DNA from 4 places in the Micromonospora psammae genome. Region 1 is predicted to be linked to each of the others. Evidence: riboswitches for the same ligand, from Rfam matches in the RefSeq annotation. Region 1 holds a riboswitch; each other region holds the start of a gene.
The links. A riboswitch is a leader RNA that binds a small molecule or an ion and turns the genes downstream of it on or off. The one in region 1 is predicted to bind cyclic di-AMP.
Positions count from the first base shown of each region.

Region 2: another riboswitch for cyclic di-AMP. It lies ahead of V6U79_RS06325 (coiled-coil domain-containing protein); the one in region 1 lies ahead of V6U79_RS12085 (transglycosylase family protein).
Region 3: another riboswitch for cyclic di-AMP. It lies ahead of V6U79_RS23230 (coiled-coil domain-containing protein); the one in region 1 lies ahead of V6U79_RS12085 (transglycosylase family protein).
Region 4: another riboswitch for cyclic di-AMP. It lies ahead of V6U79_RS15005 (C39 family peptidase); the one in region 1 lies ahead of V6U79_RS12085 (transglycosylase family protein).

Region 1 is NZ_JBAKHM010000006.1:199,680-207,328, forward strand. It holds gene V6U79_RS12080 (ATP-binding protein) at 1-2,502, opposite strand, end outside; cyclic di-AMP (ydaO/yuaA leader) riboswitch at 2,867-3,025, shown strand; gene V6U79_RS12085 (transglycosylase family protein) at 3,024-3,683, shown strand; gene V6U79_RS12090 (universal stress protein) at 3,829-4,464, opposite strand; gene nhaA (Na+/H+ antiporter NhaA) at 4,602-5,930, shown strand; gene V6U79_RS12100 (cation:proton antiporter) at 6,074-7,354, shown strand; gene V6U79_RS12105 (ABC transporter ATP-binding protein) at 7,381-7,649, opposite strand, start outside.
Region 2 is NZ_JBAKHM010000003.1:31,424-39,072, forward strand. It holds gene V6U79_RS06290 (heavy metal translocating P-type ATPase) at 1-965, opposite strand, end outside; gene V6U79_RS06295 (DUF8832 domain-containing protein) at 980-1,969, opposite strand; gene V6U79_RS06300 (heavy-metal-associated domain-containing protein) at 2,002-2,211, opposite strand; gene V6U79_RS06305 (metal-sensitive transcriptional regulator) at 2,306-2,605, shown strand; gene V6U79_RS06310 (DUF305 domain-containing protein) at 2,700-3,335, opposite strand; gene V6U79_RS06315 (hypothetical protein) at 3,407-3,925, opposite strand; gene V6U79_RS06320 (YibE/F family protein) at 4,316-5,665, shown strand; cyclic di-AMP (ydaO/yuaA leader) riboswitch at 5,832-5,962, shown strand; gene V6U79_RS06325 (coiled-coil domain-containing protein) at 5,967-6,986, shown strand; gene V6U79_RS06330 (carbonic anhydrase) at 7,051-7,649, opposite strand, start outside.
Region 3 is NZ_JBAKHM010000022.1:57,360-65,008, forward strand. It holds gene V6U79_RS23215 (alpha/beta fold hydrolase) at 13-936, shown strand; gene V6U79_RS23220 (HelD family protein) at 1,070-3,184, shown strand; gene V6U79_RS23225 (cation diffusion facilitator family transporter) at 3,271-4,188, shown strand; cyclic di-AMP (ydaO/yuaA leader) riboswitch at 4,345-4,475, shown strand; gene V6U79_RS23230 (coiled-coil domain-containing protein) at 4,480-5,535, shown strand; gene V6U79_RS23235 (SRPBCC family protein) at 5,648-6,097, opposite strand; gene V6U79_RS23240 (STAS domain-containing protein) at 6,248-6,610, opposite strand; gene V6U79_RS23245 (hypothetical protein) at 6,951-7,094, shown strand; gene V6U79_RS23250 (hypothetical protein) at 7,225-7,629, shown strand.
Region 4 is NZ_JBAKHM010000010.1:174,932-182,580, forward strand. It holds gene V6U79_RS14990 (CDP-glycerol glycerophosphotransferase family protein) at 1-971, shown strand, start outside; gene V6U79_RS14995 (peptidoglycan-binding protein) at 1,244-2,179, shown strand; gene V6U79_RS15000 (alpha/beta fold hydrolase) at 2,240-2,992, opposite strand; gene V6U79_RS15005 (C39 family peptidase) at 3,096-3,932, opposite strand; cyclic di-AMP (ydaO/yuaA leader) riboswitch at 3,940-4,082, opposite strand; gene V6U79_RS15010 (hypothetical protein) at 4,392-5,147, opposite strand; gene V6U79_RS15015 (hypothetical protein) at 5,297-5,734, opposite strand; gene V6U79_RS15020 (acyltransferase family protein) at 5,877-7,055, opposite strand; gene V6U79_RS15025 (polysaccharide pyruvyl transferase family protein) at 7,330-7,649, shown strand, end outside.

The sequences.
Region 1 (7,649 bases):
GGGCACGGCGGACGGACGGGTGGGCGGGGGCGGGGGACCGTCCTCCGGCGCGGCGCTCCTCGGCCGGACGGTGCCGTTCGTTGGCCGCGGTCCGGCGGCGACCGCGCACACGGCGGTGCTTCCCGGACCGGTCGGCGAGGCCGGCGGCGCGGACTCCACGGTCGGTGGGGCGGGCGGCGCGATCTCCACGCTCCGCGGGGCGGGCGGCGCGGACTCGCCGGTCGGCGGGACCGGTCCGGTGGCCGGCTCGTCGGGGTGGGTGCGCAGCCCGGCCCGGCGCAGGAGGACGCGGATCCGTGCCACCAGGTCCGCAGCGGTGAACGGTTTCACCACGTAGTCGTCGGCGCCCAGGTCCAACCCCTCGACGCTGGCCTCACCGCCGGCCCGGGCCGACAGCACCACCACCGGCAGTGCCCGGGTGGCCTCCTCGCGGCGCAACGCACGGACCAGCGCGAAGCCGTCCAGCCCGGGCATCATCACGTCGGTGAGCAGCAGGTCCGGCGGGTTCCGGCGGATCTCGTCGAGGGCCTGGCGACCGTCACCGACCGTTTGTACCCGCCAGCCCTGCGCGGCCAGCAGCCGGGCCAGGTAGCCGCGCATGTCGCTGTTGTCGTCGGCCACCAGGATCCGCGCCTCGTGCGGCTCGTCGCCCTCCGGGCCGGTGCCGGGCGGGACGGCTCCGCCCGCCGGGGCCGGCCCGTCCATGGTGGATCCGGCGAGCCAACTGAACGCCGCCTGGGCGGCGACCTGCGCGACCTCGCCGAGCCCGGCCGGTTCGGGCCCGGCCGGCGGGGCGGTGAGCGCCCTCCAGGGCAGGGCGACGGTGAAGGTCGTACCGACGCCGGTGGCGCTGGCCACCCGCACCTCGCCGCCCTGCAACCGGGTCAGCTCCCGGACCAGCGCCAACCCGATGCCGGTGCCCTCGTGGCTGCGGGAGCGGGCCCCGTGCACCCGGTGGAAGCGTTCGAAGAGCCGGGGCAGGTCGGCCTCGGAAATCCCGATACCGGTGTCGGAGACGGTGAGCCGGACCTCGCGCTCGTCGTGCTCCAACGCCACCCGGATCCGACCGACGAAGGTGTACTTCAGCGCGTTGGACAGCAGGTTCGTGACGATCTGCTCCCAGAGCGCCGGGTCCACCGCGACCGGGCGGGGCAGCGGCGGGCACTGCACCACCAGCCGCAGCCCGGCCCGCTCGACGGCCGCCCGGAAGACGCTGGCGAACTCCCCGGTGACGGCGGCCAGGTCGACCTCGCGGGGGACGGCCCGCGCCTGCCCCGCCTCCAGGGTGGAGAAGGTCAGCAGGCTGTTGACCAGGGTGAGCAGGCGGCCGGCGTTACGCCGGGCGAGGTCGATCCGCTCGCGCTGCGCGGGCGGCAGCGGCTCGTCGGTGTCGGCGAGGGCGTCGCCGAGCGGACCGAGCATCAGCGTCAGTGGGGTGCGGAACTCGTGGCTGACGTTGGTGAAGAAGGTGGTCTTGACCCGGTCGAGCTCGGCCAGCGCCTCGGCCCGCCGCCGCTCCTCCTCGTACGCCCGGGCGTTGCGCACCGCCACGGAGACCTGCTGGGCGAGCAGCTGGAAGAACGACCGGTAAGCCTCGTCGAGGCCGCGGCTGGGGCTCACCCCGACCAGCAGCACTCCGAGTGGCTGGTCCAGCTCGGCCGAGGGCAGCGGCAGGGCCAGCGCGACCCGGACCGGATCGTCGAACGCCCCGGCCGGCAGCGGCATCCGCGTGGCGACGTCGGTGACCTCGGTGGTCGTACCCGACGCGGCGGCCGGCAGCCCCCACCCGCCGGTGTCGCCGGCGGCCTCGACCACGGCGGGCAGCGTGGCGCCGACCACGGCCGCGCCGGCGTGCGCGACCCGCCGCAGCCGGCCGTCCTCGCGCAGGTAGATCGCCGCGAACGGGACGTCGAGCGGATGCCCGGCGATCGCCTCCACCAGACCGGCGCAGGTGGCCCCCGTGTCGACGGTCTGCCCGCCGCCGTGCACGGACAGGTCCCGCAGCAGGCGCAGCCGGCGCTCGCCGACCACCTGCTCGGTGACCTCGCTGCACACGGTGAGGATGCCGACGGTGCGGCCGTCGTCGTCACGCGCGGGCGCGTGCGAGACGCTGAAGTACGCCTCCTCGCGGTAGCCGGCCCGGTCGAGCAGCAGCCGCAGGGCGGGAACCCAGCTCGCCACGCCGGTCGCCATCGCCTCCTCGATGAGGGGCCGCAGCACGTCCCAGCCCTCGGCGAGGGTGACCCGGACGTCGTCGCCGAGCGCGGCGGGATGCTTGTCCCCGATCAGCGCCGAGTACGCGTCGTTGTAGAGCTGGGTGAAGCGGTCACCCCAGAGCAGCAGCATCGGATACCGGGACGACAGCACCATCCGCACCGCCGCTCGCAGGCTCTGCGACCAGCCCTCGACGGCCCCCAGGGGCGTGCCGGACCAGTCGATGCGAGCCATCAACCGCCCGGTGTCACCACCGGCGGCGAACAGGTCCCCCGTAGGCGCGCTCACCTGTGACCGAACCCCATTCGGCCCTCCAGTTCCCGGGCCGGTCGACCCTGCCGGCGTTCCTACCCATCCTGACACCCGCTCTCACCTCGGTCGGTTCGGGGACCCGTGACGTCGCTCATCCCCGCCGGACTCCTGCGCAGTGGCGCGGCGCGGGCGGCCGCCGTCACTGTCCGGGAGCCCGGCCGCCGCCCGACGGGACACCCGGCTCCGCGGGGCATTGTCGACACGCTCGCACGGTCCGCAACTCGGCGTGGAAGGCCCTCGCCTGACCGGGTGAAGAACTTCACAAGAAGTGGGCAATCGGCCGAAACTCTCCCTAACGTCGTTCTGGTCCGCGATCGCGGACACCACGGTCGGTAACGCCTAATCCATGCCGCCGATCGCGAGACCCTGTCACCAGGCATGGAGCGGGGGACCCACTAGTTCCTCGGTGCACGTCACCTCGGGGTGAAGCCGCCAGCGGCGGCCGGGCTCCTCGGCCCGAACCCGACAGCTCACCTCGTCGGCGTGGAGGAATCCACATGGCAACTGAAAACACCGCCCGTCACCGACGGGCCAGCTCGCGCCGCACTGCCGTCGGCACGCTCGCCGTCGGCGCGGTCACCGGGGTCGCGGCCATCCTCGCCCCGGCCTCCCCGGCGAGCGCCGCCGGCGTCAACTGGGACGCGATCGCCCAGTGCGAGTCCAGCGGCAACTGGCACATCAACACCGGGAACGGCTACTACGGTGGCCTGCAGTTCTCGCAGAGCACCTGGGCCGGCTACGGCGGCAAGAAGTACGCCGCCCGCGCCGACCTGGCCAGCCGTGGCGAGCAGATCGCCATCGCCGAGAAGGTGCTCGACGGCCAGGGCATCGGCGCCTGGCCGACCTGCGGCAAGAAGGGCGGCTCGACCCGGAGCTACGCCACCTCGGAGAAGTCGCAGAAGTCGGAGCGGCGCGCCACGCGAGCCGCCACCAAGGAGCGCTCCTCGCGTGGGGAACAGCCCAGCAGCCGCAGCCAGCGGCGCAGCGCACCGGCCGGCACGGGCAAGGTCCACGTCGTCAAGCCGGGCGACACGCTGGCGAAGATCGCCGACGCCCGGGACCTGACCGGGGGCTGGCGCGCGCTGTACGAGCGCAACAGGGGGATCGTCGGCGCCGACCCGGGCCTGATCTTCCCGGGTCAGAAGCTCGCGCTCTGATCCCGTTCCGTCCGGCCCCGCAGGGGACCGGACGGGCAGGTGACACCCGAACACGTGAGCGCCCGGCCGCCGCCCAGCGGCCGGGCGCTCACGGGTCCGCCGGCCCGGCAACGCCTTGCCGCCGGGGCGCCCATCGCGCGTCCGTTCACCCTGCCCGAGGCGGAGACGACGCCGCCCGGTCCGGCAGACTGCCGAGCAGCACGGCGCGGGGAGAACGGTGTGCCAGGTCCTCGGCGACGCTGCCGAGTAGTCGCTCGCCGAGCCCCTGACCGCCCCGACCCACGACAAGCAGATCGACGTCGCGGGACTCGGCCACCGCCAGCAGCCCGTCCGCCGGATGACCGACGACCACCTCGATGCTCGGCGGCGGCAACTCCGCCGGCAGTCCGTCCGCCCACTCGTCGAGCATCCGGCGGGCCCGCCGTTCCTCGTCGGTCGCCTCGCCGTCGACCAGGTCCGGGCTGGTCACCGCGACGAGCACCAGCTCGCTGGCGGTGCCGCTCAGCGTGCGCACCACGGCGCGCAGGGCCCGGTCGGAGTCCGGGGAGCCGTCCACGCCGACGAGGACCCGCAACCCCGTCCCGGTCGGCGCCGGCGGCCGGGACCGCACCTCGACCCGCCGGGTGCCCGCCCGGCCACGCTCCACCGCGATGGGTACGAAGATCGGCCCGAGCAGCCCCCCGACCAGGTACCAGAGCAGGTTGCGGTGCCCGCCCCGGGTGACGAAGACGGCCGCGGTCAGCAGGCCGGTCGCCAGCCAGACCATCACTACGAGGAGCACCCACCACTGGCCCACGCGCGTGCATACCCGACCCGCCCCCGGGTAAAGCCGCCGCGGCGGCGGATAGGGTTGGCCCAGGTGTGCCGGGAAGTCTGGTCGGCGATGGATGACGCGACCCCTGCCGACGAGGAGTTTCCGTGACCGACGCCACCCGGCGCCGCACCAGCCTGTTCGCCCGACACTCGTGGGGCGAGACCAGCCGCATCTCCGCCATCCTCCGCAAGGAGACCGTGGGCGGCGCGCTGCTGCTCATCGGGGCGCTGTTGGCGTTGATCTGGTCGAATTCGCCCTGGGCGGAGGGCTACCGGTGGGTGCGCGACCTGACCGTCGGCCCGTCCGCGCTGCACCTCGACCTCAGCCTCGCCACCTGGGCGGCCGACGGCCTGCTCGCCATCTTCTTCTTCGTCGCCGGGCTCGAACTCAAGCGGGAATTCGTCGCCGGTGACCTGCGCGATCCGCGCCGCGCCGCCGTGCCGGTCGCCGCGGCCGTGGGCGGGGTGGTCGTACCCGCCGTGCTGTACTACCTGATCGCCGCCGGCGCGGGCCCCGGCGCCGGCAGGGGCTGGGCCATCCCGACCGCCACCGACATCGCATTCGCCCTCGCCGTGCTCGCCGTGGTCGGCCGGTGCCTCCCGTCGGCGCTGCGCACCTTCCTGCTCACCCTCGCCGTCGTCGACGACCTGATGGCGATCGTCATCATCGCCGTCTTCTACACCGTCGACCTCTCGGTGGCCCCGTTGCTGGGCGCGCTGGTGCCGCTGGTGGTCTTCGCCCTGCTGGTGCAGCGTCGGGTCCGCTCCTGGTGGCTGCTGCTGCCCCTGGCGGTGGTGACCTGGACGCTGGTGCACGAGTCCGGGGTGCACGCCACCGTGGCGGGGGTGCTGCTGGCCTTCACCGTCCCGGTGATCCGCAGCGCGGACGCCGGTGGCCCGGACGCGGGCCCCGGCCTGGCCGAGCACTTCGAGCACCTGTTCCGGCCGATCTCCGCCGGGATCGCCGTACCGATCTTCGCGTTCCTCTCCGCCGGCGTCACCGTGGGCGGTCTCTCCGGTCTGGTCACCTCGCTGAGCGACCGGGTCGCGATCGGCATCGTGGTCGGCCTGGTCGTCGGCAAGCCGATCGGCATCCTGGTGGCCACCTGGCTGGTGTCCCGGTTCACCCGGGCCGCCCCCGACGAGGGCCTCAACTGGCTCGACGTGCTGGGCCTGGCACTGCTCGGCGGCATCGGCTTCACGGTGTCGCTGCTGATCGGCGAGCTGGCCTTCGGCCTGGGCAGCGAACGTGACGACCACGTCAAGGTCGCCGTGCTCACCGGGTCGCTGCTGTCGGCGCTCCTGGCGACCGTCATCCTCCGCGCCCGTAGCCGCGTCTACCGCCGGGTCCACGAGGCCGAGCGGGTCGACCTCGACCAGGACGGCGTGCCGGACGTCTACGAATCCGAGGCCGACCGGTCCACCGGTCGGTGAGCACGGCGATGGCCGGACGGGCGACCCCCGTCCGGCCATCGCTACGGTCGGGGGTGCCCGGACCGTTATGATCACCGGGAACCGTGGAGCGCCGGGAAGTCCGGTCGGCACCGTGCTGATCCCTGCCCCTGGAGGCTGATCCCGTGCTGCTGCTCTCCTTCGCCGCCGTCCTGCTGGCCGCCGTGCTCGTGTCGGCCCTGGCGCATCGCACCATCCTCTCCACGGCGGCGCTGTTCCTGATCGCCGGTTTCGTGCTCGGCGAGGACACCACCGGGGTGCTGCACCTGCGGGCGGACTCCCCGATCGTGGCGCAGCTGGCGGAGCTGGCGCTGTTCGCGGTGCTCTTCACCGACGGGATGCGGGTGGGCTGGGCCGACCTGCGCTCGGCGTGGCGGCTGCCCGGCCGGGCGCTCGGCTGGGGTCTGCCGCTGACGCTGCTGGTGACCGCGGTGCTGGCGCACTACGTGGCCGGGTTGGACTGGCCGGAGGCACTGCTGATCGGGGCGATCCTGGCCCCCACCGACCCGGTGTTCGCCGCCGCGCTGGTCGGCAACGACAGGGTGCCGGCCCGGCTGCGGCACCTGCTCAACGTCGAGTCCGGCGTCAACGACGGCCTGGCCCTGCCGTTCGTGGTGCTCCTGCTGGCCGTCGCCGCCGGCTCCGACCTGCACCTGGCGGAGCTGGCCACCGAGCTCGCACTCGGGCTGCTGATCGGTGTGCTGGTGCCGCTGCTGGCGATCGCGTTGGAACGGACCCGCTGGTTCGCCGCGTCGGCGGCGTACGCCCCGTTGAACGGGGTGGCGATCGGCCTGCTGGTGCTGGCCCTGGGCAAGGCGACCCACGGGAACCTGTTCCTCGCCGCGTTCGCCGCCGGCATCACCGTGGCGACGTTCGGGCCGCGGGAGCGGGCGGCGTTCGAGCACCTCGGGGAGAACGTCGCCGAGCTGCTGAAGCTGGCCGCGTTGCTGGTCTTCGGCGCGCTGATCTCGGTACGGTTCCTCGGCGAGATCAGCTGGACCGGCTGGGTCTTCGCGATCCTGGCGATCGTGGTCGCCCGTCCGGTCGCGCTGTGGATCTCCTTCCTGCGCTCCGGCCTGAGCCTCCGGGAGCAGGCCGCCGCCATGTGGTTCGGCCCGAAGGGGTTCGCCTCGGTGGTCTACGGACTGCTGGTGCTGGAGTCCGGCATCCCCGCCGCGGACGAGGTGTTCCACCTGGTGGCCCTGACCATCGTCGTCTCGATCCTGGCGCACTCCTCCACCGACGTCGTGATCGCCCGGGCCTTCGACGAGGCCCGGGAGGCCCCGGCCTGGTACGGCGTGCTGCGCCGGGTCCGGGGGGATCGCCGGTCGACGGCGCCGTCGGCACCGCGCGACGAGGCGGTCGAGCCCCGCTCCGCCGGTGACGACCAGGCCGGCCCGAGGTAGCGCGGCCGGGCAGAGCGGCTCGGCCGCTACGCCGACCCGGCCGGGTACGCCCGGGTCTCGCTGGCCCGCACCGCCGCCCAGACCTGCTGGCCCGGTCCCAGGCGCAGCCGCGCGGCGGCGGCCGGGGTGACGTCGGCGGCGACGGGGACCGGCCCGCCGAGCTGCACCCGCAGGTTGTCCCCGTGCCGCTGCACGCCGGAGACCGTGGCCGGCCAGGTGTTGCGGGGACTGCCCTCGGGTCGGTGCGCGTGCAGGGCGACCGCTGCGGGTGGGAACACCACGAAGGCGTCGCCGT
Region 2 (7,649 bases), on a different contig from region 1:
CCGCCGGCGTTGACCGTCGCGCCGACCACCGGGTCGCCCGGGGTGACCTCGACCGGCACGGACTCGCCGGTGAGCATGCTGGCGTCGACCGCCGAGGTGCCCTCGTCGACCACCCCGTCGGTGGCGATCTTCTCGCCCGGGCGGACCACGAACCGGTCCCCCACCGCGAGCTGGTCGACCGGGATCCGGGTCTCGGCCCCGCCGCGCAGCACCGCGACGTCCCGGGCGCCCAGCTCCAGCAGGGCGCGCAGGGCCGCGCCGGCGGTCCGCTTGGAGCGGGCCTCGAAGTATCGGCCGGCGAGGATGAAGACGGTCACTCCGGCGGCCGCCTCCAGGTAGATGTTGCCGGCGCCGTCGGTGCGGGTGATGTCGAGGCGGAACGGGTGGGTCATCCCGGGCACCCCGGCGTCACCGAGGAAGAGGGCCCAGAGCGACCAGCCGAACGCGGCCAGGGTGCCCAGCGAGACCAGGGTGTCCATGGTCGCCGCGCCGTGCCGCAGGTTGATCCAGGCGGCCCGGTGGAACGGCAGGCCGCCGTAGACGACGACCGGGGCGGCCAGGGTCAGCGACAGCCACTGCCAGTAGGTGAACTGCCAGGCCGGCACCATGGCGAGCAGGATCACCGGGACGGTCAGCGCCACCGACACCCACAACCGGGTACGCAGTCCGCGCAGCTCGTCGACCGGCTCACCGGCCGGCTCCGACGCGCCCGCCGGGTTGGGCGGGGGCGGCAGGACGGCGGTGTAGCCGGTCTTCTCCACGGTGGCGATCAGGTCGTCCGGGCTGACCTCGTCGGCGTACCGGACGGTGGCCTTCTCCGTGGCGTAGTTGACGGTGGCCTGCACGCCCTCCATCCGGTTGAGCTTCTTCTCGATCCGGGCGGCGCAGGACGCGCAGGTCATGCCGCCGATCGCGAGTTCGATCCGGTTCGGGGCGACCGGCAGGGACTCCGTGGTCGATGTCATCGCGGCACCTCCTGTCAGTTGTGCCCGTGACCGGGCGCGCCGTGTCCGGCGTCGCCGGTCGGGGTGGGGGCGGCCGGGGCGACCGTCGGGGCCGCCGGAGCCGCCCCGGTGGTCGGCCCGGGGGTGCCGGCGAAGACGGTGAACTCCGCCGTGTGCACCGCCCCGCCGTGCCGGAAGTCCAGGTAGAGCCGGTAGGCGCCGGCCGAGGGCACCTCGGCGGCGAAGGTCACCGCCGGCCCGGCCGAGGTCCGCCCGTCGCCGGGCGTGCCCTCCGGGTGCACGTGCAGGTACGCCAGGTCGCCCTGGCGCAGCGCCACCAGGTGCCCGTACGCCCCGAGGTAGGGCTGGAGGTCGGTGACCGGCTTCCCGTCCCGGCTGACGGTCAGGGTCAGCCGGCTGGTGCGTCCCGGCTCGGGCGTGCCGGTGAGGGTGACCGTGTAGCCGTCGACCGTGGTGCTGGTGGCCGGCGCCGGCAGCGGCCGGGGGTCGAGCCGGCCGGGGACGGCCACGTCGACGCCGAGGGTGAGCGGCTGACCCCCGGTGGGGGTGAAGTCGGCGAAGGCGCGCCAGAGGCCGGGCCCGCCCAGCGGCGACTCGACCCGCCAGGTGCCGTCGGCGTCCAGCTCGGGGTGGACGTGGCGGAAGCCGGAGAGGTCGCGCCGGGCGACGATCAGGTGCATCCGCTTGTCGTGTGCCACGTCGTAGCGGGTCACCGGCGCGCCGTCGGGGCCGCTGATCCGGAAGGCGAACTGCCCGGCGGGCGCGTCCACCGGTTGCATCGTGTAGCCGCGGTCGGAGACGAGCAGCCCGCCGGGCAGGTGGGTGGCCGCGTCGGCTGCGCCGCCGTGCCCGTCGTCGGTGGCGCCGTGGTCGGTACCGGTGGAGTCGTGGCGGCTCTCGGCGGCGGGGGTGACGGGGTCGGTCAGGTGGCCGACCCCGTACGCCGCGCCGAACACCGCCGCGAGGCCGAGGGCGAAACCGCTCAGCTTCGTCGCCGTGTTCATGGTGCTACCTCGATTTCCGGGTGGGTGACCCGTCACGCCTCGACGAGGTCGTAGCCGGCCTCGTCGACCGCGGCGCGCACGGATCCGGTGTCCAACGGGCCTTCGCTGGTGACGGTGACCCGGCCGGTGGCCAGGTCCACCTGGACGTCGCGGACGCCCTCGATCGCGCTCACCTCGGTGCTGACCGAGTTGACGCAGTGCCCGCAGGTCATGCCCTGCACCTGGTACGTGGTGGTGACCATGGCAGTTCTCCTCTCCCGTCCATCCTATACCCCCCTGGGGTAGGTCGCCCTGGGACCGTAGCATACCCCCCAGGGGTACGCTATCCTTGCCGTCATGACCACACCGGGCACCCCGATCCGGGGCTACACCGCCAGCAAGGACCAACTGCTCGCGCGGCTGCGCCGCGTCGAGGGCCAGGTCCGCGGCGTGGAGAAGATGGTCGACGACGACCGGTACTGCATCGACGTGCTCACCCAGATCTCGGCCATCCAGGCCGCCCTGGACAAGGTCGCCCTCGGCCTGCTCGACGGCCACGCCCGGCACTGCATGCACGAGGGCGCGGCCGAGGGTCGCGCCGACGAGGTGGCCGACGAGATGATGGCCGCCGTCGGCCGCCTGATGAAGCGCGGCTGACCCGTCCGCAGCCGGCGGCCGGGCCGGCCTCCGCGCCGCTGGGCCGAGCGGGGGTGCCCGGCACACCGGACACCCCCTGCGGACCCCGGGCCGCTCAGAGCCGCCCGAGGATCTTCCTCATGGTGTCGATCTCGCTCCGCTGAGCGGTGACGATCTGCTGCGCCATGGCCTTGGCGTCGGCGTTGGCGCCGCCGGCGATCTCCTGCTTCGCCATGGTGATCGCGCCCTCGTGATGGGCGATCATCATGGTCAGGAACTGCCGGTCGAACTCCCTGCCGGAGGCCGCCGCGAGCTTCGCCATGTCGGCGTCGGACATCATGCCCGGCATGCCGTGGTCCATCCCGGGCAGGTGCCCGCCGGACGGGCCGCCCGACGGGACGGGCCGACCCCAGGCGGTGAGCCAGCCGGTCATGGTGGCGATCTCCGGGGCCTGGGCGGCCTTGATCTGCGTCGCCAGCTTCCGGACCTCGGCGTCGCCGGCCCGGCTCTCCGCCAGCTCGGACATCCGTACCGCCTGCTGGTGGTGCGGGATCATCATCTGGGCGAACATCACGTCCGCGTCGCCGAAGGAGGCGGACGCGCCCGGGCTGGCGGAGGCCGGGGCGCCCGTGCCCGGCATGTCGTGGCCGGAGCCGGCCGAGTGGCCGCCGCCGCAGGCGGCCAGGGCGAGAGCGGCGGTGAGGGTGGCGCCGGCCAGGGCGGCACGGCGCGCGATGGTACGAGTGGACACGGTCAGACCTTTCGGTGTGCGGTGGACGGGCAGCGGACCGGCAGGCGCGGCGGAAACCGCGCCGGGCCGACCTATCTGCGCAGCACCGACACCGTGGCGAGGCGGAGCCCGAGCGCGCGCCGGGGCGGTCCCCGTGACCCGGACGACGGCCGGACCGGTCGACCGGATGCGGTCGCGGGCCGGGTCCCCCGCTGCCGGCGCAGCGCCAGCAGCACGGCCGTCCCGAGCGCGCCGAGCACCGCCAGGCAGACGCTCCAGAGCGGCGTTCCCCCGTCCGGAGGCGTGACGGGCAGCACGGCGGCGTGGTCGCGGGTCGCGACGGCCGGCTCCGCGGCTGCGGCTCCGTGTCCACCCGGCCGGTCCGGGGCGGCGGCTCCGTGTCCACCCGGGCGGCTCGGGGCGGCCCGGGCGGGCTCGTCGTGGTGGAGGGGGCCGGACGGCGTACCGGCGACGCCGGAGCCGATCGGATGACCGGGGCCGACGTGCGCGCCGTGGCCGATCGTGTGCATGGCGGCCAGGCCGAGCAGGGTGCAGGTGAGCAGCAGGAGCCGGGGCCACCACCCGGTCGGAACCGCGCTCGCCGTCCGCACGCCACCACGCTAACCCGGCCGGTCCGCGCCAGCCCCGTACGCCACGGATGCCGCCACACTTCGTGACGGTCGGCTCGCCCTGCGGTCTCGGAGCCGGGCGCGGACGGCGAGCCGGGCGGGCGGACCTGGTCTCTCGCTACCATTCTCCGGCGATGACCGTCCGCACCGAGCCGACACCGCCCCGCGCACCGCGTCGGGGCCGGGCGCGGTGGGCGGGAGCGTGGTCGTCCCTCCCGGCGCCGCGACGCCGCCGGGGCGCCTGCTCGCCGTGGGTGACGGCGGCGCTCGCCCGGGGTGACCCCGGGGGCAGTCTTCCGGTCGGCGTGTCCCGCCGGTGAACCCGCCGGCCCGCTGACCCGTACCCCACTCTGGATCGTTGGGAGAACAGCAATGGGCGCCGACCACACCCGTCCCGCTCCGTCCACTCCACCGGGAGTGCGACGGCTCCTCGTCGTGACGGTGGTCCCGCTCTTCGTCGTGACCGTGCTCGCCGCGCTGGTGCTCTGGCCCCGGGACGGCCGGGAGGCGAACAGCGGGGGTGACGTGCCGCGTTACCACGGCACGGTGACCCGGGTGCTGACCGAGCCCTGCCCACCGACGCCGGAACTGCCGGAGGGCACACCGGGGGCGGCCGACGGCCCGTGCGGCACGGTGACCGTCCGGGTGGAGCAGGGCCCGGACACCGGCCGGGAGGTCCAGACGCCGGTGCCGTCCGGCCCGGGCGCCCCGACGGTGGCGGTGGACGACGAGATCGTGCTGGTGAAGCTCACCGACCCGGCGGACCCGACGTCCAGCAGCTACAACATCGCCGAGCACCAGCGCGGCAAGCCGCTCGTCTGGCTGGTCGCCCTCTTCGCGGCGGCGATCGTGGCCTTCGGACGCTGGCGGGGCCTGGCGGCGCTGGCCGGGCTGGGCGCGAGCTTCGCCATCCTGCTCACCTTCGTGGTGCCCGGCATCTCGGCGGGCGGCTCACCGCTGCTGATCGCGATCACCGGCGCCGCCCTGATCATGTTCGTGGTGCTGTACCTGACCCACGGGATCACCGCGCAGACGTCGGTGGCGGTGCTCGGCACCCTGGGCAGCCTGGTGCTGACCGGTCTCCTCGGCAGCCTGGCCACCGCCGCCACCCACCTGACGGGCTTCGGCAGCGAGGAGGCCACCACGCTGTCGCTGTACCAACGCGACGTCGACCTGCACGGCCTGCTGCTCGCCGGGATCATCATCGGCTCGCTCGGCGTGCTGGACGACGTCACCGTCACCCAGGCGGCCACCGTCACCGAACTCGCCCACGCCAACCCGAGCCTGTCCCGGTTGCAGCTCTACCGGGCCGCTACCCGGGTCGGCCGGGCGCACATCGCCTCCACGGTCAACACCATCGTGCTGGCGTACGCGGGCGCCTCGCTGCCGCTGCTGCTCCTGCTGACCGCCGACAGCCGGGCGGTCGGCGAGATCCTCACCAGCGAGTTCCTGGCCCAGGAGATCGTCCGGAGCGCGGTGGCGACCCTCGGCCTGGTGGCCGCCGTACCCCTGACCACCGGGCTGGCCGCGCTGGTCACCACCGCCGGACGCGGCCCGGCCGGCGACGCCCCGCCGGCCGACCGCCCGACGCCCACGCCCCGGCCCCCGGCCGACCGGGACGCGGCACTGGAGGCGCTCAGCGCGCCACGCCACGGCCCACCGTCCACCCCGACCCCCGCGGGGTGGCCCGAACCGGAAAGGAACACGGACACCGCATGGTGACACTCCTCAGCGCAACCGCCGCCGGTGCGGCGGTTGTCGACCGCGTCACTGGTCACGCATCGTTATTGCGAAATAACGCTTTTAGTCGGGTTCTGGACGTAGATCCCCGGTACTCCTCTCGGGTAACCTCGCTGCCGGTCACCGCCGAAGGCGCGCAGCGGCGCCTGCGGTGCCGCCGCCCAATCGCCGCACGGCGAGCCGGGGAACCAGGTACATGGGGTGAATCCGCGCGAGCGGTAGGGACCACTTCCGTCCCGAACCCGTCAGCTAACCCGGTCGGCGGTCGACGGAAGGGAACACTGTGACGGCACCCCTGCGCCGCTGGTTGACACCGGCGGTGGCCGTGCTCACCGCTCTGGCCATCCTCGCCGGGCCGACCCCGGCGATCGCCGCCCCCTCGACGCCCACCCCCTCCGGGCACGAGGAGGACGAAGAGCCCGAACTGCTCACCGACGTCATCGAGCTGCGCAACCGCCAGTACGCCAAGGCGAAGTCGCAGCTGGAGAAGTCCAAGAAGCGCCAGCGGGAATTCGCGCTGGAGATCCGCCGCGCCGAGGAGGATCTGGAGGCGCTGCGGCCCCAGGTCAGCCAGATCGCCGCACAGTCCTACCGCACCGGGCGGATCGGCGCGGCCGCGATCCTGCTGGACAGCAAGGCGCCGGACACGTTCCTCAAGCGGGCCTCCGCGCTGGACGAGCTGAACATGGTCAACGCGCAGAAGCTGAGCGAGGTCACCTCCGCCAAGACCCGCGCCGAGCGGGCCAAGCTGGAGCTCGACGGCGAGGTGCGCGAGCAGCAGAAGCTCACCAACGACATGGCCCGGGAGAGCCGGGAGGCGGAGAAGGCTCTCGCGCTGGTCGGCGGCAAGGGCTTCACCGGCGGCCTGGTGTCGGCCGAATCCCCGGTGGCCCGGATCGCGCCGGGCCGGACGGCGGACGGCGGCTGGCGCCCCGAGGGACGTACCGAGGACGACCCCACCACCTCCGGCCTGATCACCCCCCGCACGCTGCACGCGTACAAGGAGGTGCGGCGGGCCGGTTTCAAGCGCTTCGTCGGCTGCTACCGGCCGGGCGGGCCGTGGGAGCACCCGAAGGGCAAGGCCTGCGACTGGTCGTTGCAGAACAGCGGCTTCGCCCCCTGGTACAACAACGACACCCGCCGGTACGGCAACGACCTCACCGCGTTCCTGGTCCGCAACGCCGACCGGCTCGGCATCTACTACGTCATCTGGAACCGGCAGATCTGGTTCCCGGCGACCGGGTGGAAGTCGTACAGCGGCCCGTCGGACCACACCGACCACGTGCACATGTCGATGCTCTAGCGACACCGCGCAGCCCGAGGGCCGTCCCGCCGCGTGCGGGGCGGCCCTCGTCGTCCGGGCCGGATCAGCCGGCGACCACGGCCGGGCGCCCGCCCTGGGCCGGCGGCGAAACGACGGCGGCAGCGGCGGGGACCGCCGCCACCGTCCGGACCTCACCGGCGGCGAGCCGGTACGACATCCCGACCACCGCGCACCGCCCGGCGGCCACCTCGGCGGCGAGCGCGGCGGAGGAGCCGAGCATGGCCTCCACGGTCTGGGCGATGTGGATGTCGACGATGCCGTCGACGTCGTCCACGCCCTCCTCGGCCGCCCGGCGCAGGCTCGGCCCGACCGCGTCCACCACGGCCCGGAGGTGCCCGGTCGGCGGCGTGCCGGTCCGGGCGGCGTCCCGGGCGGCCTGCACGGCTCCACAGGAGTCGTGGCCCAGCACCACCACCAGCGGGGTGCCGAGGACGGTGACGCCGTACTCGACGCTGCCGAGCACCTCGGGGCCGACGGTGTGCCCGGCGGTGCGGACCACGAAGAGGTCGCCCAGCCCCCGGTCGAAGATGATCTCGGCGGCGAGGCGGGAGTCGGAGCAGCCGACGATCACCGCGAAGGGGTTCTGCCCGTCGGCGACGGCGGCCCGGTGGCCGGCGTCCTGGTTGGGGTGGCGCGGCGTGC
Region 3 (7,649 bases), on a different contig from region 1:
GGGGAGGTGGCGATGTCAAAGCAACTGGAGGTGCGTCTTCCCGACGGGGTGAGCCTGCACGTCGAGGCGACCGGGCCGGCGGACGCCCAGGTCACCGCGATCCTGCTGCACGGCTGGACGCTGGACGGGCGGGCCTGGCACCGGCAGCTGGCCGGGCTGCGGGAGCACTTCGGCGACAGCGTCCGGGTGGTCACCTACGACGCCCGCGGCCACGGCCGGTCCAGCTGCATGGCGCTGCGCACCGCCACCCTGGCCCAGCTCGGCGACGACCTGGCCGCGGTGGTGGACGAGGTCGCCCCCGCCGGCCCGGTGGTGCTGGTGGGGCACTCGATGGGCGGGATGACGGTGATGGAGTACGCCCACCGCCACCCGGAGCACTTCGCCGCCCGTACCGCCGGGCTGGTCTTCGTCTCGACCACTGCGGAGGGGCACACGCACACCGCCTACGGGTTGTCCCCGCGCATCGCCCGGCTGATCCGGCTCGCCGAGACCACCGGCGCCGGGGTGCTGGCCCGGTGCGGCTCCTGGCGCCCGCCGCGGGCGCTGTTGCGCGCGCTCCGGCCGAGCATCCGCTGGATGCTCTTCGGCGACCGCTGCGAACCGAGCGACATCCGGCTGGTCACCTCGGCGGTGGCCCGGGCCTCGCTGCGTTCGATCGGCGGGTTCCGCGCCTCGATCGGCGACCAGCACCGGCTGGCGACGCTGGCCGCGCTGGCCCACCTGCCGGCGGCGGCGCTGGTCGGCGACCGGGACCGGCTCACCCCGCCGCCGTGCGCGGAGTCGATCGCGGCCGCCCTGCCGGCGACCGAGCTGACCGTCTGCCCCGGCGCCGGGCACATGCTGATGATGGAACGGCCGGACGAGGTGACCGGCGCGCTCGCCGGGGTGCTGCGCCGGGTCCTGGCCGACGTCCCGGAGGCCGCACCCGCCGCCTGAGCGGCGCCGGGCGGGGTGTCCGACGTCGCGGGACGCGGCATGGCCCCGACATGGGGCGGGACCGTGCCCGTACCCTCATTCCGCCCGACGCGCGCCCGCGTCCGGGCGACCCCGTCCCACAGGAGCCCGTACGGTGACCGACCAGACCACCCTGGAGCAGGAGATCGCCGCCGAGCAGCGGCATCTCGACCGGGTGTACGCCCGCCTCGCCGAACTGCGTCGCTCGGCCGCCCGCGCGGAGCGGGACGGCTACCGCCAGGCCCGGGTCGGCAACTTCGGCGCGCTGGTCGAACGGGACGCCATGGTCTTCCACGCCGCCCGGCGCCGGCACGTCCTGGACGCCGAGCACGAGGGGCTGGTCTTCGGCCGGCTCGACCTGCGCGACCGGCAGGTGCTGCACGTCGGGCGGCTCGGGGTGCGCGGCGAGGACGCCGAGACCCTGGTGGTCGACTGGCGCGCCCCGGCGGCCGCCGCGTTCTACCAGGCCACCCCGGCCGAGCCGCTGGGCGTGGTCCGCCGGCGCACGATCAGCTCCTCGGCCGAGAAGGTGACCCGGATCGAGGACGACCTGCTGGACCCGGGGGCGGCGCCGCCGGACATGGCGGTGGTGGGCGACGGCGGGCTGCTGGCCACCCTGTCCCGGGCCACCGGCCGGGGCATGCGGGACATCGTGGCGACCATCCAGCGGGAGCAGGACGAGGCGATCCGCTCCCCCGGCTCGGGGGTCACGATCGTCTCCGGCGGCCCGGGCACCGGCAAGACCGCGGTCGCCCTGCACCGGGCGGCGTACCTGCTCTACTCCGACCGCAGCCGGTACGCCGGCGGCGGCATCCTGGTGGTCGGCCCGTCCTCGGTCTTCGTGGAGTACATCGCGTCGGTGCTCCCGTCGCTCGGAGAGGAGACCGCCACCCTGCACTCCCTGGGTTCGCTCTTCCCGGGCATGTCGACGACCCGGACCGATCCGCCGGAGGTGGCGGCGGTGAAGGGCTCGCTGCGGATGCGCCGGGTGCTGGAGCGGGCGGTCCGCGACGCCGTGCCGGACGGGCCCGACGAGCTGCGCCTGCTCTACCGGGGGCAGCTGCTGCGGTTGGAGCGGCGGGAGCTGGACGGCATCCGGGACCGGGCGCTGTCCCGGGGCGGCCGCCGCAACGAGGTGCGCCGGGTCGGCTTCGACGGGGTGTTCGGGGCGCTCTGGGCCCAGGCCCGGCGGCTGAACATCGGCCGGCTGCCCGAGCAGCGCGCCTTCGAGGACGAGATCGTCGACCGGCCGGAGTTCCGGGAGTTCCTGAAGGCGTGGTGGCCGCGGCTGCACCCGCGGCACGTGCTGGACTGGCTGGCCCGGCCGGAGCGGCTGCGCCGGTACGCCGGCGGCATCCTCTCCCGGGCGGAGATCGCGCTGCTGGACGGGGCGTACCGGACGCTGGGCACCGAGGGGCTGACGGTGGCCGACATCGCCCTGCTGGACGAGCTGGACGCGCTGCTGGGCAAGCCGATGAAGCCGGCGAGGCAGAAGCGGGACCCGTTCCAGCTGGCCGGCGGGGTACGCGAGCTGAGCACCTTCGCCGACCGGCAGCGCGCGGCCCGGGCCGCGGCGCGGGAGCGCCCGGAGGACTACCGGGACTTCGCGCACGTGGTGGTCGACGAGGCGCAGGACGTGTCGCCGATGCAGTGGCGCATGATCGGCCGGCGGGGGCGGCTGGCGTCGTGGACGGTGGTGGGCGACCCGGCGCAGACGGCGTGGACGGGTGACCCGCAGGAGTTGGACCGGGCCCGGGACCAGGCGCTGGGGCGGCGTCGGCGGCACCGGTTCAGCCTCACCACCAACTACCGCAACTCGGCGGAGATCTTCGCGGTGGCGGCGGCGGAGATCCGCCGGCTGCACCCGGATCTGGAGCTGCCGACCGCGGTCCGCTCGACCGGCGTGGAGCCGGTGGAGCGGACGGTGCCGGCGGCCGAGCTGCCGGCGGCGACCGTCGAGGCGGTGGACACGCTGCTCGCGGAGGTGGAGGGCACGGTCGGGGTGATCACGCCGGTGCCGCGTCGGGACGAGGTGGCCGGCTGGCTGGGCGACCGCGGCTCCCGGCTCCAGGTGGTGACCAGCCTCCAGGCCAAGGGCATGGAGTACGACGGCGTCGTGCTGGTCCGTCCGGGCGAGATCCGGGCCGATCCGGGTTCGGGGGTACGGACGCTCTACGTGGCGCTCTCCCGGGCCACCCAGCGGCTCACCACGATCGACGTCGCCGGCTGACCGGCGGCGGTTCGGGGCTTACTTGCACACATAGCGATGTGAGCATAGATTGGTCCGAGGCCCTGGCGGCGACGGAAGGTGTGGGCGTGGGCGCAGGTCATGACCACCACCACGGGTCGGTCGCGAACGCCGCGCACCGCCACCGGGGCCGACTCTGGGCGGCCTTCGCGCTGCTCGCCGCCCTCATGGTGGTCGAGGCGGTCGCCGCGTTCGGCACCGGTTCGCTGGCCCTGCTCTCCGACGCCGGGCACATGTTCACCGACGTGCTCGGCATCGGCATGGCCCTGGCGGCGATCACCGCGACCCGGCGGGCCGACCGCGACCCGCAACGCACCTTCGGGCTCTACCGGCTGGAGGTGCTCGCCGCGCTGGCCAACGCGGTGCTGCTCAGCGGCGTCGCGATCTACGTGCTGGTCGAGGCGGTCCGCCGGTTCGGCGACCCGCACGAGGTGCTCACCGGCCCGATGCTGGCGGTCGCGGTGCTCGGCCTGCTGGCCAACGTGGCTGCGTTCGCCCTGCTGCGCGCGGGGGCGCAGGAGAGCATCAACCTGCGCGGGGCGTACCTGGAGGTGATCGGCGACCTGCTCGGCTCACTCGGCGTGATCGGGGCCGCGCTGCTGATCGGCGGCACCGGCTGGTGGTGGGTGGACCCGGCGGTGGCGGTGGCGATCGGCCTGTTCATCCTCCCCCGCACCTGGCGGCTCGGGCGGGCGGCGGTCCGCATCCTCGTGCAGGCCGCCCCGGAACACCTCCAGGTGACCGCCGTGCACGACCGGCTGGCCGCCGTCCCCGGCGTGGCCGAGGTGCACGACCTGCACGTCTGGACCCTGACCTCCGGCATGGACGTCGCCTCCGCGCACCTCACCATGACCCCCGGCGCCGAGGTGGGCACCGTGCTCGCCGCCGCCCGCAGCGCCCTGCATGAGGACTTCCGGATCGACCACGCCACCCTCCAGATCGAGCCCGGCGCCGCGCCCGGCGCGTGCGGCCCATCGCACTGGTAGTGCGTCCGCGCCCAAAAAATTGGGCGTTGAATGCCGGATTAGGCCACCTTTAACAGCAATCTCAGCAGTACCGTGAGTCACGAAGCGGGCGGGTGTCACACCCGTACCGGTAGGCTCGGCCCCGGCCTCCGCCCGGCGGCGCCCCAACGGTGCCGGCGGTGGCCGTCGCCTAATCGCCCGCAGGGGCGAGCCGGGGAACCATGTTCCTGGGGTGTATCCGCGTCAGCGGTAGGGATCTTCCGTCCCGAACCCGTCAGCTAACCCGGTCGGCGGCTGACGGAAGGGATGTGCATGCACGTACGAAAGACCACCGCGCGGCTCGTGGCCGCGGTCGTCGCGACGCTCGCGCTCGGCGTGTCGTCCGCGCCGATCGCCTCGCCGGCCACCGCCGCACCGACCACCCGGCTCGCCGCCCCCGACGACGAGGGCGGCACCCCCGCGCTCCGCGCCCAGCTCGAGACGGCCAGCAAGGGCTGGCTCGACGCCAAGGCGGCGCTGGAGCGCTCGACCAAGCGCCAGCAGGAGCTCAACACCCAGCTCAAGACCGTCGAGTCGGAGTTGACCGTGCGCAGCGGCAAGGTCGGCGAGATCGCCGGCGTGGCGTACCGCACGGGCCGGCTCGGGCCGATGTCCGCGCTGCTCAACAGCTCCAGCCCGGAGGGCTTCCTGGACCGGGCCGCGGCGCTGGAGACGGTCGCCACCAACGAGGACCGGGAACTGCGCGACCTGCTGCGCACCCGCGACGAGGCCAACCGCACCCGCGCCGAGCTGAACAAGGAGATCGTCGAGCAGCGCAAGCAGATCACGGTGATGGCCAAGCGCAAGCAGCAGGCCGAACGGGCCCTCGCCGTGGCCGCCGCCGACAAGCCCGCCGCCACCAGCGGCGGCGGCTCCGCCCGGGGCACCTCCACGTCGAACGCCAAGGCGGCGCCGCGCAACCCGGACGGCTCCTGGCCGTCCGAGTCGTGCAGCGTCAACGACCCCACCCCCGCCAACGGCTGCATCACCCCGCGCACGCACAACGCGCTCAAGCAGGCTCAGGCCGCCGGCTACACCCGGTACGTCTCCTGCTACCGCCCCAGCGGCTCCGGCGAGCACCCGAAGGGCCGGGCGTGCGACTTCGCCGCCCAGAAGAACGGCTTCGGCGGGGACGCCACCGGCGGCGACCGGACGTACGGCAACAACCTGGCGGCGTACTTCATCCGCAACGCCGACCGCCTCGGCGTCCTGTACGTGATCTGGTACCGCCAGATCTGGCTACCCAGCAGCGGCTGGAAGTCCTACAGCGGCGCGAACGGCGACCCCTCCAGCGACCACACCAACCACGTACACCTCTCCATGTACTGACCCCTGCCCCCGGTGTGGATCATGCGGTTGTGGTGCGGTGCGCAAGCCCCGTAGCGGGGCGGGGACGCCCACCACACCTGCATGATCCACCCGCGGGGGTGGTGGGGTCAGGTCAGGGGGTGTCGGGGGTCAGGGCGGGGCCCAGGCGGGTGGCCAGGGCCAGGTGGGCGGCGCGGGCCTGGCGGAAGGCGTAGCCGAAGAGGGGGGCCGGGGCGGCCAGGGTGATCTCCACGTCGATCCGGAGCACGCCGGACTCCTCCCGCAGCCGGGTGTGGTTGCGGACCGTCGTGCCGGGCTGCTGCCGGGCGACCGTGACGATCTCGTCCTCGGTGACCACCAGGACGTCCGCCTGGTAGGTGACCGGGAAACGCAGCGGGCCCAACTCCAACCGGTCGGTGATGGCGTAGCTGGCCCGGGCGCCGGGGCGGGCCGGCAGCCGGCGCACCCGGACGATCAACGGATGCAGCTCCCCCTGGCGGGCGGGGTCACTCAGCAGCGCCACCGCGTCCGCGCGCGAGCAGCGTGCCTGCACCGTGTAGCTGAACGTCTCCCGCCGGACCACCGCGCCTCCCCACCCTCGTCGGTCGCCCGATCGTCCCAGTACCGGGGAGGACTGGCAACGGGGACCCGCCGCGGGGCCGGGACACCACCCGCACGGTGTACGTCGCGGTGGTGAGGCGAGGCCGACCCACGGCAGTGGAGGCGGCGCCGGTCAGGCGCCGGGAAGGACCTCCGGGGTCGCGTGGCCGGCGAAGTAGGGCTCGGGGGCGCCGAAGAGGCCGAGCAGCCCGGTGACCCAGAGCTGGCGGTGCACGAAGCGGCTCGGCTCGGTGACCACCAGCTTGACGCCGCTGACCTCGGCGGTCTGGAACCCGGCCACCATGGCGCTGATGCCGACCGAGTCGATGAAGGTGACGAGCCGCATGTTCAGCTCGATCCGGGACGGCAGCCCCTTGGCGAGCACCTCGGCGATGGCCTCCCGCACTTCGTACGCGGTGTCGACGTCGACCTCACCCCGCGGGGCGATCTCGATGACACCACCCGGCATGACCGACTTCACGATCGACAGGCTCACGCGAGCACCTCCACTCGCCCGTCCACGGGCGCCTCATCAGTACGCGGGCCGCGACCGAGAGTATTCCCCCAACGGCCTCGGTCGCCACCCCTCGGGATGAGCAATTCGCGGATCCGGACCGACCGGGCCACCCTGTTCGGCATCGTTCCTGGTTCCGTCCGCTCCGGTGAGCGACCGATCCGGGCCGCTCCAACCGTCCCAGGGTACCGGGCGCCGTCCACCCGGTTCCCGATCCGGTCGCTGCGGGCGAGCCCCCTGCCGCCCGGCGCGGGCCCGGCCCGGGTTGCCCCGGCCGCCTAGCCTCGGCGGGAGAAGCGTCACCACGACGAAGGGACGTTCGATGATCAAGAAACTGCTCGGCCTGGCCGGTGTCGGCGCGCTGCTCGCCCTCGTGCTGGCCTGCGGCTTCGGCGGCGGGGGCGGGGACGACGACGATGACGACGACGATTTCGCCCGCGCGACCGCGGTGGTCGTGGTCCGCTGAGGGCACGGCGTGAGTTTGCGGCGCGGCCCGGCTGGGCACTGGCGAGTGTGAGCGGACCATGACGCGCGCCGCAGATGACGTCGAAGTCCGAAGTGGCCGCAGGCTTCGGCACCCCGAGGAGGTAACCACGATGTTCGGCAGCAACCTGCTGGAGCGCCGCAGCAAGCCGGAGCGGATCGCGGACCAGGCATGGCAGCACCTCGTGTCGGCGGTCGGCTCGGCCGGCGACAGCGTCCGGGACGCCGCGAAGTCGGTCCGGGGCGGCGGCCCCGGCCTCGGCGACGCCGGCGACCTGGTCGGCTCGGCGGCCGACGAGGCCCGGCGCCGGGCGACGCTGGCCTTCGACGCGCTGGCCGGACGCCGACCCGCCCTGCCCTGGACCCTGCTGATCAGCGCCGCGCTGGTCGGCGCCGCGATCGGCTGGGCCGCCGGCACCGCCGCGCGGGCCGCCGGCAGCCGTGACAGCCGGGCCGTCGACGACATCGAGTTCGTCGACGTGGACCGGCCGAACTCGCCGGTCGGCCTGGACGGCTGACGCTTCACCGCACGGACACG
Region 4 (7,649 bases), on a different contig from region 1:
TCTACTGCCCGACGCTCAAGGCCATGGACGAGGCGCTGGTACCGAGCCTGCGGGTGGCGTTCTACGTCAACCACGGCGCGAAGAACAGCCACTGCATCCGGTTCAACCAGCTCACCCACGTGCAGCTGCACCACGGCGACAGCGACAAGGCGCCCAGCGCCAACCCGGTCTCGGCGATCTTCGACCGGATCTTCGTGGCCGGGCCCGCCGCGATCGAGCGGTACGCCCGGGCCGGCGTGGAGATCCCGGCGGAGAAGTTCGTGGTGGTCGGCCGCCCCCAGGTCGAGTCGATTGAGGTGCGTACCGCACCGGCCCGTGGCCTGGCGAACCCGACGGTGCTGTACACCCCGACCTGGACCGGGCACCACGCCGACGCCAACTACTGCTCGTTGCCGGTGGCCGAGACGCTGCTGCGTCGGCTGCTGGAGCGGGGCGCCACGGTCATCCTGCGGGCGCACCCGTACACCTCGCAGAATCCGACCTCGGCCCGGCAGCTGGCGCGGCTGACCGACCTGCTGGCGGCGGAGAAGGCGCGGACCGGGCGGCCGCACCTGTGGGGCGCGGCGGCGAGCCGTGAGCTGAGCCTGACCGAGTGCGTCAACCGTTCCGACGCGCTGGTCTCCGACGTCTCCGGGGTCATCTCCGACTACCTGTACTCGGGCAAGCCGTACGCGGTGACCGACATGGGTGTCGACGGCGACGACTTCGTGGCCCGGTTCCCCCTCGCCGGCTCCGGTTACGTGCTGCGGCGGGACATGGCCGACGTGGACGAGGTGCTGGACCGGCTGCTGGTCACCGATCCGCTGGCCTCGGCCCGGTGGGAGACCCGCCGCCGCTACCTGGGCGACTTCCCGGCCGACGCGTACGCAGAGGGCTTCCTCGACGCCGCGCGGCGGGAGCTGGACCGGGGCTGGAGCCCGCCCGCGCCGCGCACCTCGGAGGCCGTCGCACCCGCCGACGCCCCCGCCTGACCGACACCGCTCCCCGCCCCGCACCGGCCTCGGCAGGTGCGGGGCGGAGCTGTCTCCCGGGTCGGTGACGGGGCACGGGAACAGGCCGCGCGACGGTCGGCGCGGCGAAACTTCTTTACAAGTTCTCACCATTGTAAATATTTATCTTCATGAGCATACTGGCTGCCGGACGCGTGATTGACCGGCGGCGGCACCGCCACCGGCGCCCGCGCGCCGGCGACGCGGCGCGCCCCGACGCCGCTCGCCTCCCCTCCGTCCCCCGGGAGTGCGCCATGCATCCAACAGTCCGCCGGGCCGTCAGCTGGCTCGGCGCGGCGTCCCTCGCCGTCCTCGCCGCGCTCGCCGCACCGGTCGCGGCCCACGCCGCCACCCCCAACTGGCCGACGCTGGGCACCGGCACCAGCGGCGCCAACGTCGCCACCGCCCAGTTCCTGCTCCGCCACCACGGCCGGACCCTCACCGTCGACGGCTGGTACAGCTCCGGCACGGCGACGGCGGTCAGCTCCTTCCAGTCCGCCAACGGCCTCACCGCCGACGGCGTGGTCGGCCCGCTGACCTGGGCGAAGCTGGTGGTCACCCTGGACGCCGGCGCGAACAGCAACGCCGTGCGCGCCCTGCAGACCTCGCTCAACAAGTACGGTTACGGTCTCACCGTCGACGGCGTCTGGGGCGGCTCCACCACCACCGCGGTGACCGACTTCAAGTCCAGCCGTGGGCTCACCGGCGGCAGCACGGTCGGCGCGACCACCTGGCAGTGGCTGGTCGGCGGCGGCGGGGGTGGCGGCAACTACGCCCCGGTCATCGACCGCTCGGTGCTGCCCCGCAGCGAGTACGACGACCCGCACCACGACTACCCCGCCATCGACCTGCCCACGGTCACCGGCGTCACCACGTACGCGATCACCGCCGGCACGGTCGGCCACGCCGGGGGCGGGTGCGGCAACGGCATCGGCATCACCGCCGACGACGGCGCGTACTACCTGTTCTGCCACCTGTCGTCGCGCTCGGTCGCCGCCGGCGCCCGGGTCACCGCCGGCCAGGTGATCGGCTACACCGGCGCCACCGGCAACGTCACCGGCCCGCACCTGCACATCGAGATCCGGGTCAACGGCGCCAACCGCTGCCCGCAGCGGCTGCTGCTGGCGATCTACGACGGCGCCACCGTGCCGGCCCCGGCGTCGCTGCCCGCCACCGGCTGCGCCTACTGACCGTCCGGTCCACCCCGCGGCGGCGGACGGCCGGGCCGGAGCCCGATCGTCCGCCGCCGCTCACAGGTACGGGTCGAGCAGCCCCAGCACCGCCGCCGGGTCCTCCACGTGCGCGTTGTGACCGAGGCCGGGCAGCGTCACCACCGGCACCCCGTACGCGGCGAGCTGGGTCTCGCTGACCATCGGGTCGTGCTCGCCCCGGGCCAGCACCACGGGCACGTCGGTCGCCGCCAGCAGGGCCGCCAGGTCCGGGGCGCCGACAGCGAACGCGGCCGGGTCCATGGCGAGTCGCCAGCGGCCGTCCTCGACGCGCAGGCCGGCGTCGACGACCGGGTGGTCCGGGGCGAACAGTCCGGTGAGGCCGGCGACCTTCAGGTACCGCCGTGCCGCCTCGTCCCGGCCGGCGAACCAGGTCACCGGGCGCTGCGCCAGCTCGCGCGCCTTCACCAGTTCGGCCGGCGACCAGACCGCCTTGATGCCGAGGCCGACCACGGCGTCGACCGGCAGCCCGGCGTCGCGGGCGGCGAGCGCCAGGGCGACCACCCCGCCGAGGGAGTGCCCGAGGATCACCAACCGCTCGCCGGGGCGGGAGCCGTCCGCGGCCGGCCCGAGCTCTTCGGCGACCCGGCCGGCGAGCCCGGCGAAGGAGTAGCCGGACAGCGGCGGGGAGAAGCCGTGCCCGGCCAGGTCCGGTGCCAGCCAGCGCCCCGGCCAGCGGCGCTCGAGCAGCGGCGCCCCGGGCAGCCAGACGTCGCCGGTGGCGCCCATCCCGTGCAGCAGCAGGAGGTGCCGGGTACCCGTGTGGTCGGTCATGGGGCGCAGTCTCCCACCGTCGGCGCCGGCACCGCGAGACCCACGGACGGCGACGGGCGCCGGCCCCCGAGGGGAGCCGGCGCCCGTTCGCGTACGAGGTGGATCAGGCGGAGTAGCCGCGGGTGGCGATCCAGTTCGCCAGCTCGATCGTGCTCATCCAGTACTGCGGCAGGCTCGGGTCCGCCGAGTCGGCGATCTGGACGGCCCGGCCGTCGTTCTTGTAGCCGACCACGGCGATGTAGTGGCCGCCCGGGAAGGAGTGCCAACCCCCGGCGCTGTCGGTGGCGCTGCCGGCCACGTTGACCACCACGCCGCGCTTGTCGGTGATCGCGTCGACCACGTCGGCCTGGAGCCGGTCGATCTGCGCCCGGCTCGGGGTGCTGTCGAACAGCCGGGTCCGGTACGGGTCGCCCTTGACCATCCGGTTGAGCACCCGGGTGGTGTCCCGGACCGAGTTGGTGCCCACCTCGGTGGTGCCGAGCGGGCCGGCCAGCTCGTCCTGGGTGGTCTCCACGCCGGCCGCGCTGAGCGCGTTGCGCACCGCCGCCGGACCGCAGTTGTAGTAGGTGGTCTGGGCCTGGTAGTCGTACGAGAGGATCTTGGTCGACGGCGGCTTCGGTGCCGCCCTGCGGGTCAGGTCCGGGTCCGGCCTGCCCCAGGTGCGCTCGCCGGAGTTGTGGTCGGTCCTGGGGGCGGCGAGGCGGGCCTGGCCGCGGGTGGCGACCTCGTTCAGGCGCGGTGCCGCCTCGGCCACGGCGGCCGAGCTCTGCTGCGGCGCCGGAACGTGCCGTTCGTTGCCGGTCAGGGCGGCGGTCCCCGTGGCGAACACGAGGGCCGCGGCCGAACCGACGACGACCTGGTACGGCCGCTCGGTGACCAGTCGGCGCAGCTGCCGCTTCAGGTGGTGCGGGAACAACCGGGAAGTGGGATCGTGCTGCACGAAGTGGAGCTCCTTCCGACACCGCCGACCGGGTTAGCTGACGGATTCGGGCGGGAAGAACGCCCTACCACGGGCCGTGGCCCGCGGATTCACCCCACAAACAATTGGGTCCCCGGTTCGTGGTCACCCACGATTGAGCGGGTCGGCGCGGCGTCGCCTTCTGCGATCGAAAACCGCACCGGACGGGGGCGACACTACTGGCGGGGCGCCGGCCTCGCCAAGCGCTCTCACCTGCCTAAACATGACCGGGCCCACAAATTTCCCGTGCATTGAGGCACTGACGTCACTCAATGGGACGTGGGGCTTTGGCCGTATCTTTCGGGCAACAACCGGACAGCTCGGCGCCAATCTCCGGGCATACTCGCGACCGGTGTCACCACCCGTGACCCGATGACCGATTCCCGACGGAAGTGACGCAGCTCACCCGGACTTGATAACGATTTCGTCCCGTTCCGGCCGTCAACCCACCCTTGCCGGACGCCAGCGGGCCGCAGGCGCGGTCCGGGCCGCCACGGCAACCGCCCGGGGCGCGGGGACCCGGCCCGGCCGCAGCCGCTGCGCCGCCGCGTACGCCTCGGCCGCCAGCGACCGGGCCGCCTCGGCGGCCAGCTCGGCGTCCCGCCACGCCGTCCGCTCCCGCTCGGCGGCCGAGGTGTACGCGTCCCGCCGGCCGTCCCGTACCGCGCGGGCGAGCAGCACCTCCTGCTCTACCGGGTGCCGGCGGGGATCCCAGCCGTCCCGGTGGGCGAAGACGTCCCGCAGCCGCTCCACCGGCAACTCGCCCCGCCAGTGCGCCGCCACCGCGGCCTGGTGCAGCCAGCGCTCCCGGCCGGCGTACTCGGCGGGCGTACGGGGGGTGCGCGGGGCGGGCAGCGCCGCGGCGCCGGCGAAGCGGCGGGCCGCCGTCTCCGCCTCGTCGTACGCCGTCCAGGCCCGGTCGACCTCTTCGTGGGCGGCCTCCCACGCCGCCCGCCGGCGCTGCGCGGTACGGGCCGCCCGGGCGGCGGCGACCGCCACCTCCTCGGCGTACCGGCGCAGGTCGGCCAGCTCGACGGCCGGGGACGGCTCGGCGGGCGTCGCCTCGCCGACGGGGCGGTCCCGCTCGGGGCGGGCCACCAGGACGGTGAGCACGGTGAGGGCGAGCACCAGCAGGGCGGACCAGATGGCGGCGGCGGTGGGGACCTCGGTCAGGAACTCGTGGAGCACGGTGTTCATGAGCGGCACCTCCCGGGAGCGGGATGCGGAAGAGGGATCCGGCACGGGCCGGACGGCGCGCGCGGCACGGGCGGCGGCGGGCCTTCGTCAGGCGGGTGCGGCGGTGAGGTTCGACGAGACGGTGGTCGCGGGACACCCCCGCGCGGCGGTCAGCCGGCCGGCGGCGCGCGGGGCCCGGTGACGGTCGGGGCGAGCCCCGTGAACGTCGCCGCCGCGGCGACGAGCGCGCCGGCGGGGCGGGCGGAGCCGTCCGCGACAGCCGGCATGGCCGGCCGGCCAACCGGGTCGTGCGCGCCGGCGGCGTACCCGGTGAGGTCTCCGGCGACGGTGTCGGCGCGGCCGGTCGGCGCGGCGCCGGCGGCGCGTCGGCCGGCGACCGCCGCCGAGGCGGCGGGATCGGTGACGGCGGGAACGAACTGCGACGGCGCGGCGGTCACCGGCAGCGGCGCGGTGCTCGGCAGCTCCACCGCGCCGCTCGGCGCGGAACCGCCGAGCGAGAGGGCGACCGCCACGGCGACGCCGGTCACCAGGCGGGAACTCCAGCGCGCCACCCACCACAGGGGACTGGTGAGCGCGACCGGGAGCACAGGGCCACGCTACCGCCGACGTGGGCGGGCCGCAGCGTGGCCGGGCGTGTCGCCGCGCCCGGCCCGTCCACCGTGGTCCGATCCGCCGCGCCGCCCGGAGCGGTCCCCCACCCGGCGGCCGAGGCGGGCCGGTACGGCCGGTTCAGCGGGCGGTGGTCCCGACCGGCGGCCGCGCGTCGTCGTGGGCGTCGGCCGGCCGCCCGGGTGCCACCGGGGGCGTCGACGGGCGGCCCGCGCCGGCACGGGGGCGGCGAGGGCTGAGGCGGCGCATCATCGGCGTCTCCACCCAGCGGTGCAGCAGGGCGGCCAGCGCCAGGTTCACCGCCAGGAAGCCGACCACGACCAGCGGTCCCCACCAGCCGGGCAGCCCGACCCCGAGCCGCCCGGCCAGCCGGAGCACCGTCACCATCACCAGCACGTGCACCAGGTAGAAGGCGAACGAGACCTCGCCGAGCCAGACCAGCGTGCGGTGCCGCCACGGCGACGGGCGGCCGTGCACGTCCGCGCCGGCCGCGGCGGTGATGACCAGGATGTACGCCGCCGACAGGATCGCCGCCCAGAGCTCGGCGCGGATCCACTGCGCGGCGACCACCCAGGTCACCACGAAGATCAGGCTGGCCAGGGGCAGCCCCGGCCCGCGCCACCGGCCACGCCGCATCAGCTCGGCGGCGGCCACGCCCAGCCAGAACTCGGTGGAGCGGACCACCGGGAAGATCTGGTTGAACCACCAGGTGCTCGCCTCGGGCACCAGCGACTGGCCGGGCCAGAGGGCCACGATGAGCAGCGGCACCGCGACCACCACGGCCCACAGGACGCCGGCGCGGGCCCGCCGGATCGCGGGCAGCACCAGCGGCAGGCAGAGGTAGAAGAACAACTCGCAGGAGAGCGACCAGCTCACCGAGTTGATGCTGTAGAAGTAGCCGGGCGTGGGGTCCCACGCCTGGACCAGCAGGAGGCTCTCCAGCGCCGCGCGCGGCACCACCGGGTCGGCGAACCACCACATCACCAGCAGCGCCGCGGCCCACGTCAGCACGTGGTTCGGGTAGATCTTCGCCAGCCGCCGCCGCCAGAAGTCCCGACGGCGGTCGGTGTCCCGGGCCGACCAGACCAGCACGAATCCACTGAGGATGAAGAAGAACTGCACCCCGGACAGGCCCAGCGTGAAGGTCCAGTCCAGGACGGCCTTGACGTCCGGTTCGCCGACGATCCCCATGGTGCCGGCGTGATAGCCGAACACCAGCATCGCGGCGACCCAGCGCAGGCCGGTCAGCGACGGCAGCCGGCGCGCCCGCGCGGCGGTGGCCTCCGGTGCGCTCGTCATGCCGGGCACCCGACCGTCGCCACGCTGACCCGCACGTACCTCTCCTCCCGGCCGGAACGCCGGTGCCCTCCGGCAGCGGCACCGGTCGGTCCCGCCGCCGGGCACCCTACCGGCTGCCCCGGCCGCCGCGTCCCGGCCGGGGCGTGGCGGGTGACACGCGGGTGTGCGCAGGGCATCGGTTGTCCTAATATTCCGGGGCCCCGGTCGAGTCGTGCCCGGTCCGGGCGCGCAGCGGGCGTCGCCCCGGCACGGACGAACGAGGGATGGAGCGGACATGCACCAGCGGATCCTGATGCGAGCGAAGAAGGGCCCGTTCGACGTCCGCTCCCCGGAGGAGGCCTTCGAAGGGGACTGGATCGGGGTCAACAACGGCAACCTGGTCTTCAGCCACGCCGCGCACAAGCTGCTCAGCACCGCGACCGCGGAGATCACCCCGACCGAGTTCAAGGTCAACCCACGGGACGCCGACGAGATCAACGAGCGATACGACGTCTACGTCATCCCGCTCGCCAACGCCTTCCGGCGCAGCTACGCCCACCGCATCGAGCTGATGACCCGGCTGGTCGAGCGGCTCCGGATCCCGGTGGTCGTCCT